2 regions of the Peribacillus sp. FSL R5-0717 genome follow, and region 1 is predicted to be linked to the other one. Evidence: riboswitches for the same ligand, from Rfam matches in the RefSeq annotation. Region 1 holds a riboswitch; the other holds the start of a gene.

The links. Region 1 has a riboswitch for FMN ahead of ribE (riboflavin synthase). Riboswitches for the same ligand answer to the same signal wherever they lie in the genome.
Region 2: linked by a shared signal. The riboswitch ahead of NYE65_RS02595 (ECF transporter S component) and the one ahead of ribE (riboflavin synthase) in region 1 are both predicted to bind FMN.

The regions. Positions count from the first base shown of each region.
Region 1 covers NZ_JBBOOF010000001.1:3,212,187-3,223,686, forward strand. Annotated here, with positions in the region: gene NYE65_RS15595 (molybdopterin oxidoreductase family protein) at 75-2,120, opposite strand; gene putP (sodium/proline symporter PutP) at 2,278-3,747, shown strand; gene NYE65_RS15605 (ATP-binding protein) at 4,123-5,190, shown strand; gene NYE65_RS15610 (DEAD/DEAH box helicase) at 5,238-6,374, shown strand; gene megL (methionine gamma-lyase) at 6,597-7,772, shown strand; gene NYE65_RS15620 (TspO/MBR family protein) at 7,769-8,506, opposite strand; FMN riboswitch at 8,709-8,840, shown strand; gene ribE (riboflavin synthase) at 8,987-9,625, shown strand; partial or broken gene ribB (3,4-dihydroxy-2-butanone-4-phosphate synthase) at 9,644-10,282, shown strand; gene ribH (6,7-dimethyl-8-ribityllumazine synthase) at 10,360-10,830, shown strand; gene NYE65_RS15640 (DHH family phosphoesterase) at 11,236-11,500, shown strand, end outside.
Region 2 covers NZ_JBBOOF010000001.1:531,937-538,461, forward strand. Annotated here, with positions in the region: gene NYE65_RS02580 (RecQ family ATP-dependent DNA helicase) at 1-1,192, opposite strand, end outside; gene NYE65_RS02585 (helix-turn-helix domain-containing protein) at 1,192-2,256, opposite strand; gene NYE65_RS02590 (ferredoxin) at 2,547-2,795, shown strand; gene NYE65_RS02595 (ECF transporter S component) at 2,923-3,504, opposite strand; FMN riboswitch at 3,669-3,805, opposite strand; gene serA (phosphoglycerate dehydrogenase) at 4,126-5,700, shown strand; gene NYE65_RS02605 (hypothetical protein) at 5,751-6,525, opposite strand, start outside.

The sequences.
Region 1 (11,500 bases):
GGAGATATAATCCGAGAATCGCAGATATAATCCGAAAATCACAGATATGTTAAAGATTGCTAAACATTTCTTTACTATTGTTGGACTTTTTCAAGATCAACCCGTCCTGAAAAGAAAACGGCGCCATTACCCATATCCGCGAGGCGATCTGGGGTAAGGGAATTGATGTGTTGCTTTGTTTCGGGCGTATTCTGCCACAAGCCTTGGCTGACAAGAACGCCTGGTAACACATTTTCACCGGGAGCAGCGGTAAGCAAGCATTCACCGCGACCGTTCCAGATTCTAACCATATCTCCGGCGGCTATCCCCATTGTTTTGGCATCAGCGGCATTCATGTGCAGTTTCGGTTCCTTTTCCATGGAGATATGTTTGGCATTATTAGAAAAGGTTGAATTCAAGAAATTGTGATTAGGTGCCGGAATGAATAAAAATGGCAGGTCGCTGTCTTTTATGATAGGCGTATATGTGGGCAATGGCTCGAATCCATCCCGCTTCATCCGTTCGGAATAAAGTTCGATTTTACCGCTTGGTGTCGGGAGTTTGCCTGGGAAAATCGGCTGCATTTTGGCTTTGACAAATTGATTCCTTGAAAGGGAGTCATAGGTGATGCCTTCCAAATGCGGGTTGTCGGGAAAATCCAGAGCCTGCCGTATCATATCTTCCTCTGAATCTCCAAATGCTTGTTCCCCAAATCCCATTCCAGCAGCCAACAGTTTGAACAATTCAACATTCGATTTCGATTCGCCATATTTTTCGACTACAGGTTTTTGTATTTGGACGTAATTATGCCAATATGAATTATAAAAATCCTCCGTTTCATAAGATGACGTGGCAGGAAGGACGAGGTCGGCAAACATGGCCGTTTCGGTTAAGAATAGATCATGTACCACTGTGAATAGATCTTCCTGCATTAGACCTTCCTGCACCTTATTTGCATTCGGAGCGACAAGTGCTGGGTTGGAGCCGTATACAAACATAGAGCGAATCGGGTTTTCTTTTTCCATAAGAGCTTGGCCGATTTGGTTCATATTAATGGTCCGGGTAGCTTTATTTCGCAATAAATCAGGACGTCTTAAGGCATTTATATTAAAGGCCAGATATCCTGAATTCCCTTTGATGGCTCCGCCGCCTTCCTCCATCCATTGGCCGGTAAGGGCAGGCAGGCAGGCAATGGTACGTACCGCCATGCCTCCATTGTCATGGTGCTGCAGGCCATTGCCTATCCGAACGAATGATGGGCTTGTGGTGCCATACATCCTGGCAAGTTCATATAAGTCATCAATGGGAACGCCAGTTATCGCGGAGACGGTCGCAGGGTCATATTGGCGGACATGTTCGCGCAATTCAGCAGCACCCACTGTGTATTCATCGAGAAAGGGCTGGTCGACTAGATTCTCGGCATAAAGAATATGCATTAATCCGAGGGCAAGTGCACTATCGGTGCCAGGCAGAATCGGAATGAACCAATCTGCCCACTTGCCAGTTTGGTTTTTATGAACGTCAATGACAACTACTTTGGCCCCGTTTTTTCGGGCTTGCTGGGCAAGCGTCACTTGGTGCATATTTGTGCTCACAGCGTTGATGCCCCACATGATGAATAGCTTCGTATGGATTGTTTCTTCTGGATCGATGCCGAATGAACCACCCATTGTATAGCTGTATCCGACTGAGCCTGCCGCATTACAGATGGAACGCTCGAGCATGCTTGCGCCGAGTTTGTGGAAAAAGCGGCGATCCATCCCCTCGGCGCTGAGGTTGCCCATGTTTCCGTAAAAGCTGTAAGGAAGTATGCTTTCCGGTCCGTGCATTTCGATCAAGTCTTTCCATTTGGAAGTGATTGTGTCAATGGCCTCTTCCCAGCTGATTGGAACGAAATTCCCTTTTCCTTTCGGACCGATGCGCTTTAAGGGCTGTTTTAAGCGATTGGGGTCATATAGGCGGGCAGTCATGTTGCGGACTTTGTTGCAAATATTCCCTTTTGTGACTGGATGATCAGGGTCTCCTTGAACTTTAATGATTTTCCCATCTTTTTTGTGCAGCAGTAAACCGCATTGATCAGGACAGTCGAGAGAACAAACAGAGGGAAAGACTCCATCTGGCTGATTGATATAGGATTGCATGGCGTATTCCTCCTAAATGATTTATTCTAATAAAACGAATTTTCTTACTTATATTGAAAGTGAAATCGTTGAAAGGTGCAAGAACTTCTTAACATATGTTTTTTTTTCTGATAAGCTTACAAGATGAAAATTAACCTATAAATAGGAGGATTCATTTTTGGAATATGGAATTATAATATCAATTGCAATATACATGGCAGGTATGCTTTTAATTGGTTATTTGGCCTATCGGAAAACGGCTAACTTAACCGATTACATGCTTGGCGGCCGGAACTTGGGGCCGGCTGTAACGGCATTGAGTGCAGGGGCTTCCGATATGAGTGGCTGGCTGTTGATGGGTCTTCCTGGTGCGATGTACATTAGTGGGTTGAGTGCTGGCTGGATTGTCATCGGCCTGTGTGCAGGCTCTTATTTAAACTGGTTATTTGTGGCACCAAGGCTTCGGACATATACGGAAATTGCCGGCAATTCGATTACGATTCCCGACTTTTTGGGAAATCGGTTTAAAGATGGCTCCCGCGTCTTAAAAGTGGTATCAGCATCGGTCATTTTAATTTTCTTCACCTTTTATACCTCTTCAGGCATGGTGGCAGGCGGTGAGCTTTTCCGTACGGCTTTCAATTTAGATTACCGGTGGGGTATCTGGCTGACGGCAAGCGTTGTTATTCTTTATACATTATTTGGCGGATTCCTGGCTGTCAGCTGGACGGACTTCGTACAAGGTACAATCATGTTCATTGCCTTAATTCTAGTACCAGTTGTCACGATTGTAAATATTGGGGGCTGGGATCCTACCTTCAATGAAATAAAATCGATTAACCCGAATTTATTGCATGTTTTTGAGGGAACATCAACCATTGGCATCATATCTCTTCTGGCATGGGGGCTTGGTTATTTCGGGCAGCCTCATATAATCGTCCGCTTCATGGCGGTCTCATCTGTTAAAGAATTGAAAAGTGCACGGCGAATCGGCATGGGATGGATGATTTTTGCTATTGTAGGAGCGATGTTCACCGGATTGGTGGGGATAGCATATTTTAACCTGACAAATAGTCCTTTAGGGGATAGGAATGCTGAGTCCGTCTTCATCATATTAGCTAAAGAACTGTTTCCATCTTTAATTACTGGCTTCTTGTTGGCTGCGATTTTAGCAGCGGTCATGAGTACGATTGCATCACAGCTGTTAGTATCGGCAAGTGCTCTGACAGATGATTTCTATAAGCAGTTCATTCGGCCGAACGCATCTGATAAGGAATTAGTGCTGGTAGGTCGGTTTGGCGTATTGGCGATATCTGCCATTGCCCTATTATTGGCTTTTAATCCAAGCGGTACAATCCTTAAATTGGTTGGTTATGCATGGGCTGGTTTTGGAGCGGCATTCGGTCCTGTCATTTTGTTAAGCCTGTACTGGAAACGGATGACGAAATGGGGAGCCTTGGCGGGAATGATTGTCGGTACGGCAACCGTGATCGTCTGGGATATGATCGATAGGTTTGCTGAAATATACGAAATCATTCCTGGTTTCATCGCTGGTTCAATAGCGGTGGTCGTTTTCAGCTTACTATCGGCCAAGCCTACAAAAGATATCGAAGAAGAATTCAATCAAGCCATTAAAGACCTCTCTTGATTTATTGAAAATCCAGTAGTAATGCTGCTGGATTTTTTAACGATATAAAACAATGATTACTATATATATGTTACAATATCGATAGAGTCCTTATGTTGAAAACATGAGGGCTTTTTTTGAGTGATTTGGGAATAATAAACCAAAAAACAATACAAAGGAAAAAATATGAACCAATCTCATAAAATTGCATGTAAAGTGGCTTTTATATATATATTCATTGGGGTCTTATGGATTATCATTACGGATTATATCTCTATGACGCAGGCAAGGTCAGATGTTCGGATATATGCAATGTTTCAACATTCCAAAGGGTGGATGTTCATATTCATAACCGGACTTTTCCTGTACTTCATAATCAGGTATTGGACGGGGAAAATGCTGAGGTCCCAACAGGAATTCATTCTGAAGGATGAACAGTATCGGTCGCTGTTCAAGCATAACCCGGATTGTGTCCTTGAGCTGAATCTCGAAGGAAATGTCGTTTCGATAAACCCGGAAGCAGAAAAACTGTTAGGTCATCATAGTGACAATTTGAAAGGCAAGAATGCGAATCATCTCATCAACTGGAATGAAAGTGATAAAGTAGCTGAATTCTTTCTACAGTCCCTTCAAGGGGAGGCTGTAAAATTCGAAACGACCATTCAGAATAGCAGTGATGAACAACGGATAATCCGTGTAACTTTTTTACCGATCATCGTCCACTCGGAAATGCTTGGAGTATATGCTATCGTAAGGGATATCACCGAATTGCGGCGCGAAGAGGAATTGATGATCATGTCTGAAAAGCTATCTGTTATCGGACATCTGGCTGCAGCCGTCGCACATGAGATAAGGAATCCGCTGACATCTTTAAAAGGATTCGTACAGTTAATGGATATGACCCAGGAAGTGAACCCGCTGCATTCTGATATCATGTTGAAGGAAATTGACCGAATTAATATTATCTCAAGTGAACTTTTGGTTCTCGGGAAGAAACAGGATGTCGCATTCTGTAGGACCGATCTTGCCGACAGTTTACAACAGGTATTCACGTTGATGAAAGCAGAAACGAATTTGAATAATATCGAAATGGGGCTAAGGATTAAAACCGCCGAACCGATTTATATTATGGCTGATTCAATTGAACTTAAACAGTTGGTAATCAATATCGTCAAGAATAGCATTGAAGCGATCGAAGATAATGGGGAAATTGATATATCGCTGCAAATCATCGATGGACATGCTGTAGTCAGCGTGAGTGACAATGGCATGGGAATGGGACCCGAGCGCCTTGAACGGATTGGTGAGCCTTTTTACTCGACGAAGGAAAAAGGTTCAGGGATCGGGCTTGCAATTTGCCGGAAAATCGTTCATCGCCTTCAGGGGGAAATGGATTTTGAAAGTGAGATAAACAAAGGGACGACGGTTACAATTCGTATTCCGTTGGCTACTGGACAAGAATAAATGGTACTATGAAAGATAGGAAAAGTTTTATATTAAAGGAGAACGATATGAGCGAATTACCTGCATTAATAAACGATAGAAAACCATATATACAAGAAGCCTGGAAAAAGTCCGGATTCGGACAACTTACCCCGATACAAACGAAAGCGATTCCCGTGATTGTCGAGGGAAAGGATATCATGGCCGAATCACCGACAGGTACAGGAAAAACATTGGCATATTTACTGCCATTGCTGGAAAAGATTGATCCTGAAAAAAAATCGCCCCAAGCTTTGATTCTGGCATCATCACGAGAACTGGTCATGCAGATCAATGAAGAAATTCGCATTTGGTCAGAGGGAAGCGGCATAATGGGTGCAGCATTCATCGGCGGTGCTAATGTGAAAAGGCAGTTGGACAAACTGAAGAAGCGTCCACAAGTGATTGCTGGAACACCGGGGCGGATTTACGAATTGATTGCCCAAAAGAAACTGAAGATGCATGAAGTTAAGACGATAGTACTTGATGAAGGTGACCAATTGATCATTCCAGAGCATATGGGAACGATCAATAATATTATCAAAACAACACTAAAGGATCGGCAAATCATGGTGTTTTCAGCAACCCTGCCAGAGGAAACGGAAAAAGCGGCCAGGGGATTCATGAATGAACCCGAAATGATTAAGGTCGATAAAAATGAAAAAATGGAATCCAAGGTGGACCATCTATACTTTGTGGTTGAGAGACGGGAAAAGTCCAAGATTCTCGAGAAAATCACAAGACTTAAAGATGTGAAGGCACTTGCCTTCCTGAATGATATTGCGGAGCTTAGCGTCTTACATGAAAAGCTGAGTTATAAAGGTATTGAAATGGGCGTGCTTCACGGTGAATCCAATAAAGTCGACAGGGAGAAAGCACTGCGCAAGCTTCGTTCCGGAAAATCCCCGATGCTGATAGCAACGGATGTAGCGGCAAGGGGGCTCGATATTAAAGGCCTTACTGCGGTCGTTCATATTGATATGGCTGACAATATCGAACAATATATCCATAGATCCGGGAGAACTGGGCGTGCAGGTGCAGATGGCACGGTCATTTCAATCGTAACGGAAAGAGAAGAGCGAGAGTTGAAAAAAATGGCTCGTGAACTGGAGTTACCATTAACGAGAGTAACCTTCTATGGTGGAAACATCGTAGTCGATGAATGATTCGTAAAAAAGGGACGGCCATGGCGGCTGTCCCTTTTTTTGGAATTCACGTTAGAAAAAATTAAAAGAGGTGCTCAATTTGCAGGATCGAACTGAACAGAATGAAGCTTATTTTTACTAAATTCAGGGTTCATTTATGGGTGATAATCATGAATGAAAACGCTTCCTTTATATGGGTTTTTGACATATGATAGCAATAGACATAGGTTAGGAGGAGACGGTATGACAAGAAAGTATAAACAATTTGAAACGGCAGTCATCCATGAAGGATATGACTCGAAGAAGCATTTGGGAAGCTTGGCAACACCTTTATTCCAAACCTCAACATTCACTTTCGAAAATGCCGAGCAAGGGGAGAGGCGTTTTGCCGGTATCGAAGATGGATATATTTATTCTCGCCTTGGAAATCCAACAGTACAGGTGCTTGAGGAAAAGATTGCCGCACTGGAAGGCGGGGAAGCTGGCCTTGCTTTCGGTTCAGGCATGGCTGCCGTTTCAGCAGTACTTTTTGCGTTAACTAAAACAGATGATCACATCCTCTGCTCACAGGGGGTATATGGTTGTACATTTGGCCTTCTGCAGCTAATGAAAAATAAATACCGGATCACTCATGATTTTTGTGAAATGGATACTGAAGAACAGGTTAGGAAAATGATCCGGCCGGAAACGACCTGCATCTATGTAGAAACCCCGATCAATCCGACGATGAAAATGATTGACTTACAGATGGTGGTGAAAGTTGCGAAGGAATATAATGTGACGGTCGTAGTCGATAATACGTTTTCGACGCCATACCTACAGAGACCGCTTGAGTATGGCTGTGATATCGCCCTTCATAGCGCTACGAAATATCTTTGCGGGCATGGGGATGTCGTTGCGGGACTTGTCGTCGGTAAGAAGGAATTCATGAATCAGGTAGCAGGGACTACACAAAAGGATATCGGTGGAATCATTTCACCTTTCGATGCCTGGTTACTATTGCGGGGGTTAAAGACCTTGCCCGTCAGGATGGACCGTCATTCGGCCAATGCAATGGAAATCTTTCATGAACTTAAGAAACATCCAAAGGTGAAAAAGGTATATTATCCAGGTGATGAAGCTTCCCCGGATCATTATATCATGCAAAAACAGATGAAACATGGCGGCGGCCTTATCTCTTTCGAATTGCATGGCACAAAACAGGATGCGCAGGAATTCCTCAATAAATTGAATCTAATTAAAATTGCCGTAAGTCTTGGGGATGCCGAAACATTGATCCAGCATCCCGCTACCATGACGCACTCTGCCGTTCCTGAAGCTTCAAGGGAACAAATGGGCATCAGTGACCAGCTGGTCCGTCTCTCTGTTGGTCTAGAAGCTTGGCAGGATGTATGGCAAGATCTTCAGCAAGCATTTTAGGCTACCATATTCCTTCTACTTTTTATGAAAATGGTTATGGATATGATAAAAGTGATGGCAGCGAGGATATAAGAAATGTCCGTGATTACAGGATAGGCGGAGCTATATCGTATCCCGATGCCTATGAACGCCCAAACGAATACGAGAGGATAGCACCAATCCCGGTTTTTACCTGCGAAGACAAAAGCCAGGATTGTTGCTGCAATCAGCAGGACGATCGTCCAGGTTGATTCGGAAACCCCAAAACCGTCCCATCTGATATAGGTTAGGTAATAAGAAATGTCAGCTATAGTTGCGACACTTACCCAGCCTGTATAAACGGAGAATGGAAATAGGTCAAAAGTAGTGTGTCCCACTTTTTTTATGCTTGTATAAATGACCATTAAAGTAACCAACAAAGCAATGATGATGAATACGGATAACAAAAAGTGCTCATAGTGCCAAGCCAAAAGCCAAGCGCCATTCAAGACACAGCTTAAAGCGAACCAAGGGAAGGATGCCTTATAAGCAGGGCTGTTTTGATGTTTACTTAAAAACTGCCTGAATACCCAGATGGCGAGCAGGAAATAGATTAAGCCCCATATGGAAAATACATATCCGGCAGGAGTGAAAACGACATGAAGTTTATCGGAAATCTCTCCTGATGTCTGGCCGTTCAATGGCAGGAAATTGGCTAAAAAATTCATCGTGACGACGAACAGATAGAAAATCAGGTTGATGATGGAAATAAGCATGGTCTTCCTCCTTATATGAAGTGTGATTCTCTAATCCTATTCCACATATTTAGCCTGCCTAACCTTTTTGGAGCACATCGGGGTTAATGAGGGACCATTTTTATAAAAAAGTAGGAAGTTCCTGTAACAATTGAACCATTTAAGGTTAGAAATTTTACATCTTCACTTTATGGTGATAAAATATTCAAAGATTCATATTATTTTAGTCCTTCGGGGTCGGGTGAAAATCCCAACCGGCGGTGATGAAGAAATTCTAAGCCCGCGAGCCTGTTAAAAGGCAGGATTTGGTGAGATTCCAAAGCCGACAGTACAGTCTGGATGGGAGAAGGACGTGTGGAACCCAAGTGTATACGTACGCCTAATTTTTCGAAAATGAAAATATTAGGCTTTTTAGGTATACAATTTTTTTCACTCATTTCTCCTGCTAACCCCTTAGGCCATCCTAAGGGGTTTTTTATATTTTATAAAAGGGGGAAAAACATGTTTACGGGAATCATTGAGGATATCGGTACCGTACATTCCTTGAAAAAAGGAAAAAGCAGTATGGAGTTATCGATTCGTTCTGAAAAAATCCTTGAAGATGTGCATCTGGGGGATAGTATTTCAGTCAACGGGGTCTGCTTAACGGTAACGTCCTTCACGAAAAGTTTATTTACGGTCGACGTGATGCCGGAAACGGTCAAAGCTTCCTCGATCCGGACGTTAAAATTGGGATCACCTGTTAATCTCGAACGAGCCATGAGTGCACAGGGAAGATTTGGCGGTCATTTTGTTTCAGGTCATATCGACGGAACCGGAACGATCATAAAAAAAGAACGGAAAGAAAATGCCGTATATTATGTAATCCAACTGGAAGAAGGGCTTAGTGCCTTTTGCATTCCAAAAGGTTCCGTGGCCATTGATGGAACAAGCTTGACGATATTTGGGATCGAAAGGAACCTTTTGACGGTATCATTGATTCCATTGACTCATCAGGACACCATATTGGGACAAAAAGCGGCTGGCGATATCGTTAACATCGAAAACGACATGATTGGGAAATATATAATACATCAAATGAAAAATGGTAATCCAAAACCAGGACTGAATTTAGAGTTTTTGGCAGAGCATGGATTCTAATAAAAGGGCGGTGTAATGATGTTCCATACAATAGAAGAAGCAATAGAAGATTTGAAGGCTGGCAAGGTAGTAATCGTGTCCGATGATGAAGATCGTGAAAATGAAGGGGATTTTGTAGTGTTGGCCGAAAAGGCGACACCGGAAGCGATTAATTTCATGGCGACTCATGGACGTGGTTTGATTTGTACGACCATCACTGAACAACTTGCAGCAAAATTGAAACTGCATCCTATGGTAGGCGAAAATACCGATCATCATGGCACTGCTTTTACGGTAAGTGTCGATCATAAAAGCACCTCTACAGGAATCAGTGCTTTTGAACGGTCCTTGACCATCCTTGAGCTTCTTAATGAAGATTCGGTCGCTGAAGATTTCCAAAGGCCAGGTCACACTTTTCCGATAGTCGCTAAAGAAGGCGGCGTATTAAGAAGGGCAGGACATACGGAGGCATCGGTGGACTTGGCGAAGTTATGCGGTGCCGCTCCAGCCGGTGTAATTTGTGAGATCATGAATGAAGATGGATCGATGGCCCGCGTATCCGATTTAGAAGTCATCGCTGATAAATTCAACCTGAAGTTCATTACGATAGCCGATTTGATTCGGTATCTTCAACATAATGATCCAATCGGGAAACAGGAACTTGAACTGAACATCCCGAAAGCTTGAAGGATTTTTAGGAATGAAATCTTAACATGAAAAAAATTATTGTTTTTAAAAATTAGGAGGAATTGGACATGGGGAAAACTATTGAAGCACAATTAATCGGATCAGGATTGAAAGTAGGAATCGTGGTAGGAAGATTTAATGAGTTTATCACAAGCAAGCTTTTAGGAGGGGCAATGGATGGCCTTAAGCGTCATGGCGTTGATGAGAATGACGTTGACATCGCGTGGGTCCCGGGTGCTTTTGAACTTCCGTTAATTGCTAAGAAACTTGTGAATACAGGTAAATATGATGCGGTAATCGGTCTTGGAACGGTAATCAGGGGTGCTACTTCACATTATGATTATGTCTGCAATGAAGCAGCTAAAGGCATGGCTTCCGTTTCTTTGGAAACAGGTGTACCGGTTATCTTCGGTTTGCTGACAACTGAGAATATTGAACAAGCCATTGAACGTGCTGGAACAAAATCAGGTAATAAAGGCTATGAAGCGGCCGTTAGTGCAATTGAAATGGCCAACCTTGGAAAATTGATTGAACAGTGATTTCACATAAGGAAGCCGCGGGGAATAACATTCCTGCGGCTTTTTTTTGATGTGCCGGATCGTGGTCTGATTGAGTCAACTTTCTTCAACCATCTGGCAATTCTTTAAAGTTCGTAAAGTTAGCCATTGATCGATTAGCTAATGCTGCTCTTCGACACTCACCGAAACTCCTTCACTGGAAATACCCCGATTTCAAAGTAATGTGTTTTTTCATTATTTATTATTATAAATCATGGGGAATAAGGAATGATTAGGTAATTCATCGAAAAAAAAACGAACAAAAGCGTCACGTAATGGAAGCATGATAAAATATGCAGATATGATTATGCTACAATTGTAAAGATTGCAATTGAAATTCATGTCTTTAGGGAAAAGTAAATTTATTAGTTATTAGGAGGGGTTTGTGTGTACCATCTCTTTACACATAATGATTTGGATGGAGTCGGGTGCGGCATTGTAGCAAAGCTGGCATTCGGAGATGAAGTAGTGGTTAGTTATAATTCAATTGGTCGCCTTAATCAGAATGTAGGTGCATTTCTTGAGCAGGCCAAGATTGAAGATACATTGATCGTTACTGATCTATCGGTTGATGAAGATAATGAAAAAATGATTACTCAGTTTGTGGAAGATGGAGGCAAGGCGCTGCTGATCGATCATCATAAGTCAGCAC
Region 2 (6,525 bases), 2.7 Mb from region 1:
TAATAAACTGGGTAAAAAAACGGAGCTGGATTTCGTTCAACGAAAAGGATTGCGACAGCTGCTCTTTTTCTGAGGGAGTCAAATTCGCCAGATTCTTTTGTGATTCATTAAGGAAAGAACATACACCATCGATTTGCGAATCCGTAGGCAACTGTTGCTCCATCAAATGAAGGGGAAGCCCTTCATCCCCTTCGCTATATAATAAGACAGCCACACTTTGTTTCCGGTCTCGCCCCGCCCTGCCAATCTCCTGAAGATATGCTTCCATCGTGGACGGGATATGATAATGGATAACATACCTGACATCCGATTTATTCACACCCATTCCAAAGGCACTTGTTGCGCATATGATTTTCAACTGGCCGGAAATGAATTGCTGCTGAATGAGCATCCTTTGTTCCTGCTCCATTCCACCGTGATAATAATTGACACTATCGATCCCGTTATCCTGTAAAAACCCAGCGACAGATTCCGCCACTTTTTTAGAGGAAAAATAAATAATTCCGCTTCCGGTAAATTTCCTGACAAGCTCCAGCACACGGCCTAGCTTCTCATCGTAGCTGAACATTCGCTCGATAATAATGGCAATATTTTCACGATCAACCGATGAAACCATTTCCTCGGCCTGCCCAATGTTAAGTTTAACAACGATGTCCCTCCGGACCTCATCGGTTGCAGTTGCCGTCAGGGCAAGCGTCAACGGATTATTCAGCTCACGCCTCACTTCTCCTAAATTCAAATAATCCGGACGGAAATCGTACCCCCATTGTGAAATGCAGTGTGCTTCGTCTATGACGAACAAACCTATTTCTATAGATTTCAAGGATTTTATCACACCATCGATGCTCAGCATTTCAGGAGATAAAAAGATAAATCGATAACTATGTAACCTATCGAAAGCTTTCCTTTTTTGATTAAGCGTCAAAAAAGAGTTAAGGGTCAATACACTTTTTTCGCCGCTCATCTTCAGCTGATCCGCTTGATCCTGCATTAAAGATAATAACGGGGAGACAATTATGACAGTCTTATTCACCAGATAAGCCGGCAGCTGATAACATAATGATTTACCTGACCCGGTTGGGAGCATCGCTAATGTATGACGGCCGGACATCAATGATTCAACCACTTCCTTTTGTCCAGGACGGAATTTATCAAAACCGAATTTTTCTTTGAGGACTCGTTCTATGTTCATCATCTCTCACCTATTTTCGCAAGTACAAGTCTTATTTGGAAAAAGCTTATTTGTTTATTATCGACCATCTGCTTGATAGCTTTAAGCTTTTTTGTACCAAGTTCCTTAATCGCTTCAGCAATTTCCCTCTCATCCTCGATTGTCACATAATCGGAAATCGGAAAATCCTTTTCCGATAAAACAATTTCTACGAGGTGATCTTCGATGGTGTTGACTTTCAATCTGCGGATTTCAGCTATTTCACCGAGGTTTTTCCCTTCCTGGATGTATCGTAAAGTAGTCTTTGTAGATTGTGTCAAATGAGGATTACCACCTCTTTTCCAATCATTGGTTAATGAGGATAAGAGAGGGTAATCACCACCCGTTTCCATTTCTGCAAGCATTTGATGCAATGAGTCAAGGAATGTATAGCGAACATACTCTTCTTCCGTATTTTTCCTTTTGGCAATCTGTTCAAACGTTAGACCAATCCTGTTTATCCCGGTCAATCTCAAAATGAAAATGTCTCGTTTCATATCACTTTGATTTTCTAAAAGGGATACCAGTTCATCATATAAATGTTGGGCAATCAACGCTCGATCCTGACGATTGGCATGTAAAAATTCCTTTACGAAGAATTGAATTTTGGGATTTCGTTGTATCGGATAAAAACGTCTTTCATTGTGGACAATATGGGATATGGTTTGAATGAGTAAATTTAACCTTCCCCAGAAAACAGGGGTGATATTATGATACTTCCAACCATTTAAATACTCCGGAAAAGGATTATTTTTAAAGTAATCGTCCAACATTCGTTCACCTTGCAAACTAATTTCATATGCATCTGGTTTATCCGTTAAATTAATTAAGTCATGCTTAAGTGAATGTTCAATGTTTTGATTTAATTGCTGACGGGTAAATCGAGGTATTGTCCCAAAAATATCCGTTAACCCGAATAAATGGGCATCTTGGATGGTTTGTGACGATTTCTTACCCTGCAGCATATGGTATATAGCATAAATGGAGCGCTCACCTTGAAATTTTTTTATCGCATATAGAATGATGGCCTGTAGATAATTATTCATGGGACTCACATCCTTGTTTCATTTAACCAATAAACCCATTGTAACAAAAATCTGCAAAAACCGCCGTTATTATTGATGAATACAACGGAAATTATGTGACTAAATGACGAAACATGGAAAGGACCAAATTAATTTTTTCGATGTATTTCGTTGACATTCAGCTACATGATAGTTATTATCAATACAATTTCTATTGAAAAGTTTGGCATTCGGTCTTACAATAAGAAAGAGATAATAATCTGAAATAAAAAGATTATCAGTTGTTAATCAACTTAGGAGGGGTTATATTCATGGCTAAATTTACTATTGTGGATAAAGAAACATGCATAGCTTGTGGAGCTTGCGGAGCAGCGGCACCGGATATATATGATTATGATGACGAAGGGATCGCATTTGTTACCCTTGACGATAACGAGGGTATCGTTGAAATTCCTGATGTACTTATAGACGACATGATGGATGCATTTGAAGGATGCCCAACGGATTCCATCAAAGTTGCTGACGAGGCATTTGACGGAGATGCACTAAAATTCGAATAAAGGTACAAGCCATTTTCAATCGAGAATGGCTTTTTCTTTTGGCCAATGCACATACCAAAAAACAGGCATAAAAAAAACAACCGGATATGGATATCCGGTTGTTTTTTCATATCTATCGTCAATGCCGTTAAGCATTTTTATATAATGTTTGCTTATTGATCCATGTCTGTAATTTAATGAACAGCAACATGAATACAGATGTGATGAGCACGCCTTTAATCACGTTGAAAGGCAAGATTGCCATCGTAACGAACTTTCTTGACTCGGGCGCCGACATGGCATCCCATCCCATAAAGAAGGTATAAGCCGGTAAAAAGACAAAATAGTTTAATACGCTCATGAATACTGCCATGGAAACTGTTCCCGCAAGTAAGGCGAACGTCATTCCTTTTTTTGAATTGATTTTCTGAAATACATAATAAGTCGGCAAGACAAACAGTATTCCGGCTATAAAGTTAGCGATATGCCCCACAGGCACAGCTGTCAGGGTCCCTGTCATGACTAAATCCAATAGGTTTTTAATGAACTCGACTAGAATTCCAGCCATCGGACCGAAAATCAATGCCGCCATCAGTGCTGGTATGTCGCTAAAATCAACATTGAGAAAAGGCGGGAATCCTGGAAACGGGAAATTTAAAAGCATCAATAAATACGAAATGCTTCCCATCATGGCAAGTGAGACCATTTTTTTCACTTTGTTCTTTTTCATAGTTCTCTCTCCTTCTTTTCCGATCTACCTGAAAAAGAGGTTAGGATTCCAAAATATGTTGATGTTCAATAAAAACCCTTTAATTCCAATGGAATTAAAGGGATAAATTAAAGGTTACATCAAACAAACGTTCAGCAAATAAATGTTGAAACGCACTAAGGAACCTCCATCTTCTCCCATCCAGACTATACTGTCGGCTTTGGAATCACACCAAATCCTGCCTTATAAGGCTCGCGGGCTTAGAAGTAGAAATTCCTTCATCACCGCCGGTGGGGAATTGCGCCCCGCCCCGAAGATAGACCTATAAAATTTTTTATACTTCCCATTATATCTGAAATACTTTTTTTTTGATAGCATTTTTTCTCATTTGATGCATGTAGGATGAATATCGATTGTCGCAGTGAACGACTTAAAACAAACAGCGGATTTACAATATGGCAATTCGAAAATTTTTCGCAAAAGGAGCGAAGCTATTTATATCGCCACCTTAAACGGATGATCAGTTGAAAATCATTTATTTAAGCGCTTTCATTCAGATATGCCAAATTGACATTATCAGCATTTCAATTGTAAAATTAACTGAAATTTAAGATAACTTTTTCCTTAGGAAGGTGTTTAGACGTGTATCGGATTTTAGTAGCAGACGCCATTAAACCAGAAGGACTCGGACCGCTTTCAGAGGCATCCAATATTCAGCTCATTCAGAAGACCGTAGAGGAAGCTGCAAACGAACTTGATCAGATCGATGCAATTCTTGTGAGAAGTGCAACAAAGGTTTCGGAAGATTTAATGAACCGTATGCCGCAGTTGAAAATTATAGCACGCGCTGGTGTCGGTGTTGATAACATAGACATCCCCGCAGCGACAAAACGCGGGATTGTCGTGGTTAATGCACCTGACGGCAACACCATTTCAACAGCTGAACATACATTCGCGATGATGGCTTCATTAATGCGCCACATTCCGCAAGCTTATGCTTCATTGAAAAATGGAGAGTGGAAACGTTCCTCCTATACGGGAACTGAACTTCGTGGAAAAACATTAGGCATAGTTGGCTTTGGGCGCATCGGAGGGGAAATTGCCAAACGTGCTAAAGTGTTTGGCATGGATGTCATTGTCTATGACCCGTTCCTGACTGTAGATCGTGCAAAGAAAATGTCCGTAACGGCCCTGCCCTTGGATGAATTGCTTCCTAAAGCAGACATCATTACTGTTCATACACCACTAACGAATGAAACTAGAGGATTAATTAATAAAGAAAAACTGATTACCTGTAAAAAAGGGGTTTATGTACTGAACTGCGCCCGTGGTGGAATTCTAGACGAAGATGATTTATATGAAATGTTAGTTCAAGGGCATGTTGCAGGGGCGGCACTGGACGTTTTCGTCGAAGAACCTCCACTTGGCCATAAACTGCTGGAACTGGACAGCGTCATTGCTACACCGCATCTAGGCGCTTCCACGAAAGAAGCCCAATTAAATGTCGCCGTACAGGTTGCCCAAGAAGTTTTGACCTATTTCGAAGGAAACCCGGTCTCAAGTTCAATCAACCTTCCAGCCATATCTAAAGAAGTGTTTGAAAAGGTACAGCCATTCCATCAACTTGTTCAGCAAATGGGATCAATTGCTTCCCAGTGCATGAATGAAGGAATTCAGGAAATCTCCGTTACATATGCAGGAGAATCTTTGGATTTCGATACCGCGATTCTTACAAAAAGTTTAATCTCCGGCTTTTTAAGATCAAGAGTCGATGCATCAGTCAATGAAGTGAATGCCTTGTTGATCGCAAAAGAGCGTGGCATAACCATTGGTGAAAAAATCTCTACGGACTCTTTAGGTTACTCGAATTTGATCAGCCTTAAAGTAAAAGGTGACAACCGAGAATTAACAATAAGTGGGACCTATATCGAAAATTACGGTTCTCGAATTGTAAGTTTGAATGGTTTCAAAATCGACTTTCACCCAGAATCGAATTTACTTTATATCCAGCATACCGATAAACCCGGTGTAATCGGTAACGTAGGTAAGGTCCTGGGTGATCACGGAGTGAATATCGCCACCATGCAGGTTGGCCGAAAAGAAGCTGGCGGTGAAGCCATCATGGTTTTGAGCTTCGATTTACCATTAGAAGACAACATGAAACAGTTTTTAATGGAAACAGAAGAAATTACTTTCTTGGCCCGTATTTCATTATAAGAAGAAAAAAGTGCCCGCAGCGCGGGCACTTTTTTCTTCTTATAATGCATTCAATTCACTTGGTTCGGTGCTTCGGGCACCATTATGTCTTCAGTTAAATTCAGCTTTCCCACCTCTTCAATAGGAGCATTTTCAAACTTCACTTTTTCAAAACCAAAATCCTTAGCTATGAAGAGTATGGCTTCTAAAGCTTGAAGGGTTTCCTCACTATTTTCAATAACGGCTTGATCTGATAGGTGAATGGTCACAAGATCTCCATTAGAGCTTATCCTTTCCCATTTCAGGTCATGGGGGATTGCAGGTGAAATTCCCTCGATGTCCGCCTCCCCTTTTCCGGCTTGAAGCGCCTCCTCAAAGTCCCGATAACCCATATTGCTTGGAACAAGGAAACTTGGAGAGGACTCATCCCTTTGATAAAGAAGGTATGTGCGTTTTTTTTGATGAGGTATATCCACCTCCTTTAAATATCCCGCATGCGCAAACCTGGCACCTTGCTTACCTTCTGTGGAAAATGTCATTTTCTCTATATTGTTATAGGAAAGCGTTTCTTCCATCGAATGGAGAAAAAGTGTATCTTCAGCCAACAGTCGGCTTTTTTCTGGAAAATCGATATGGGCAGTGTTTATATCGTTTCCTTGGCTAATCTTTATGTCAAGCGGAAAATAGTCAGATAGCCCATATTGCGCTTCATCAATATCGGACATTTGATTAACTAACTGATTCAGTGTATCACTTTCATCATGATGTTTAAGTTTAATTGAAATGGGAATGATGAAATTCATTTGATCATCCGGGACACCCATCGTAATGATCGAGGCATTTTTA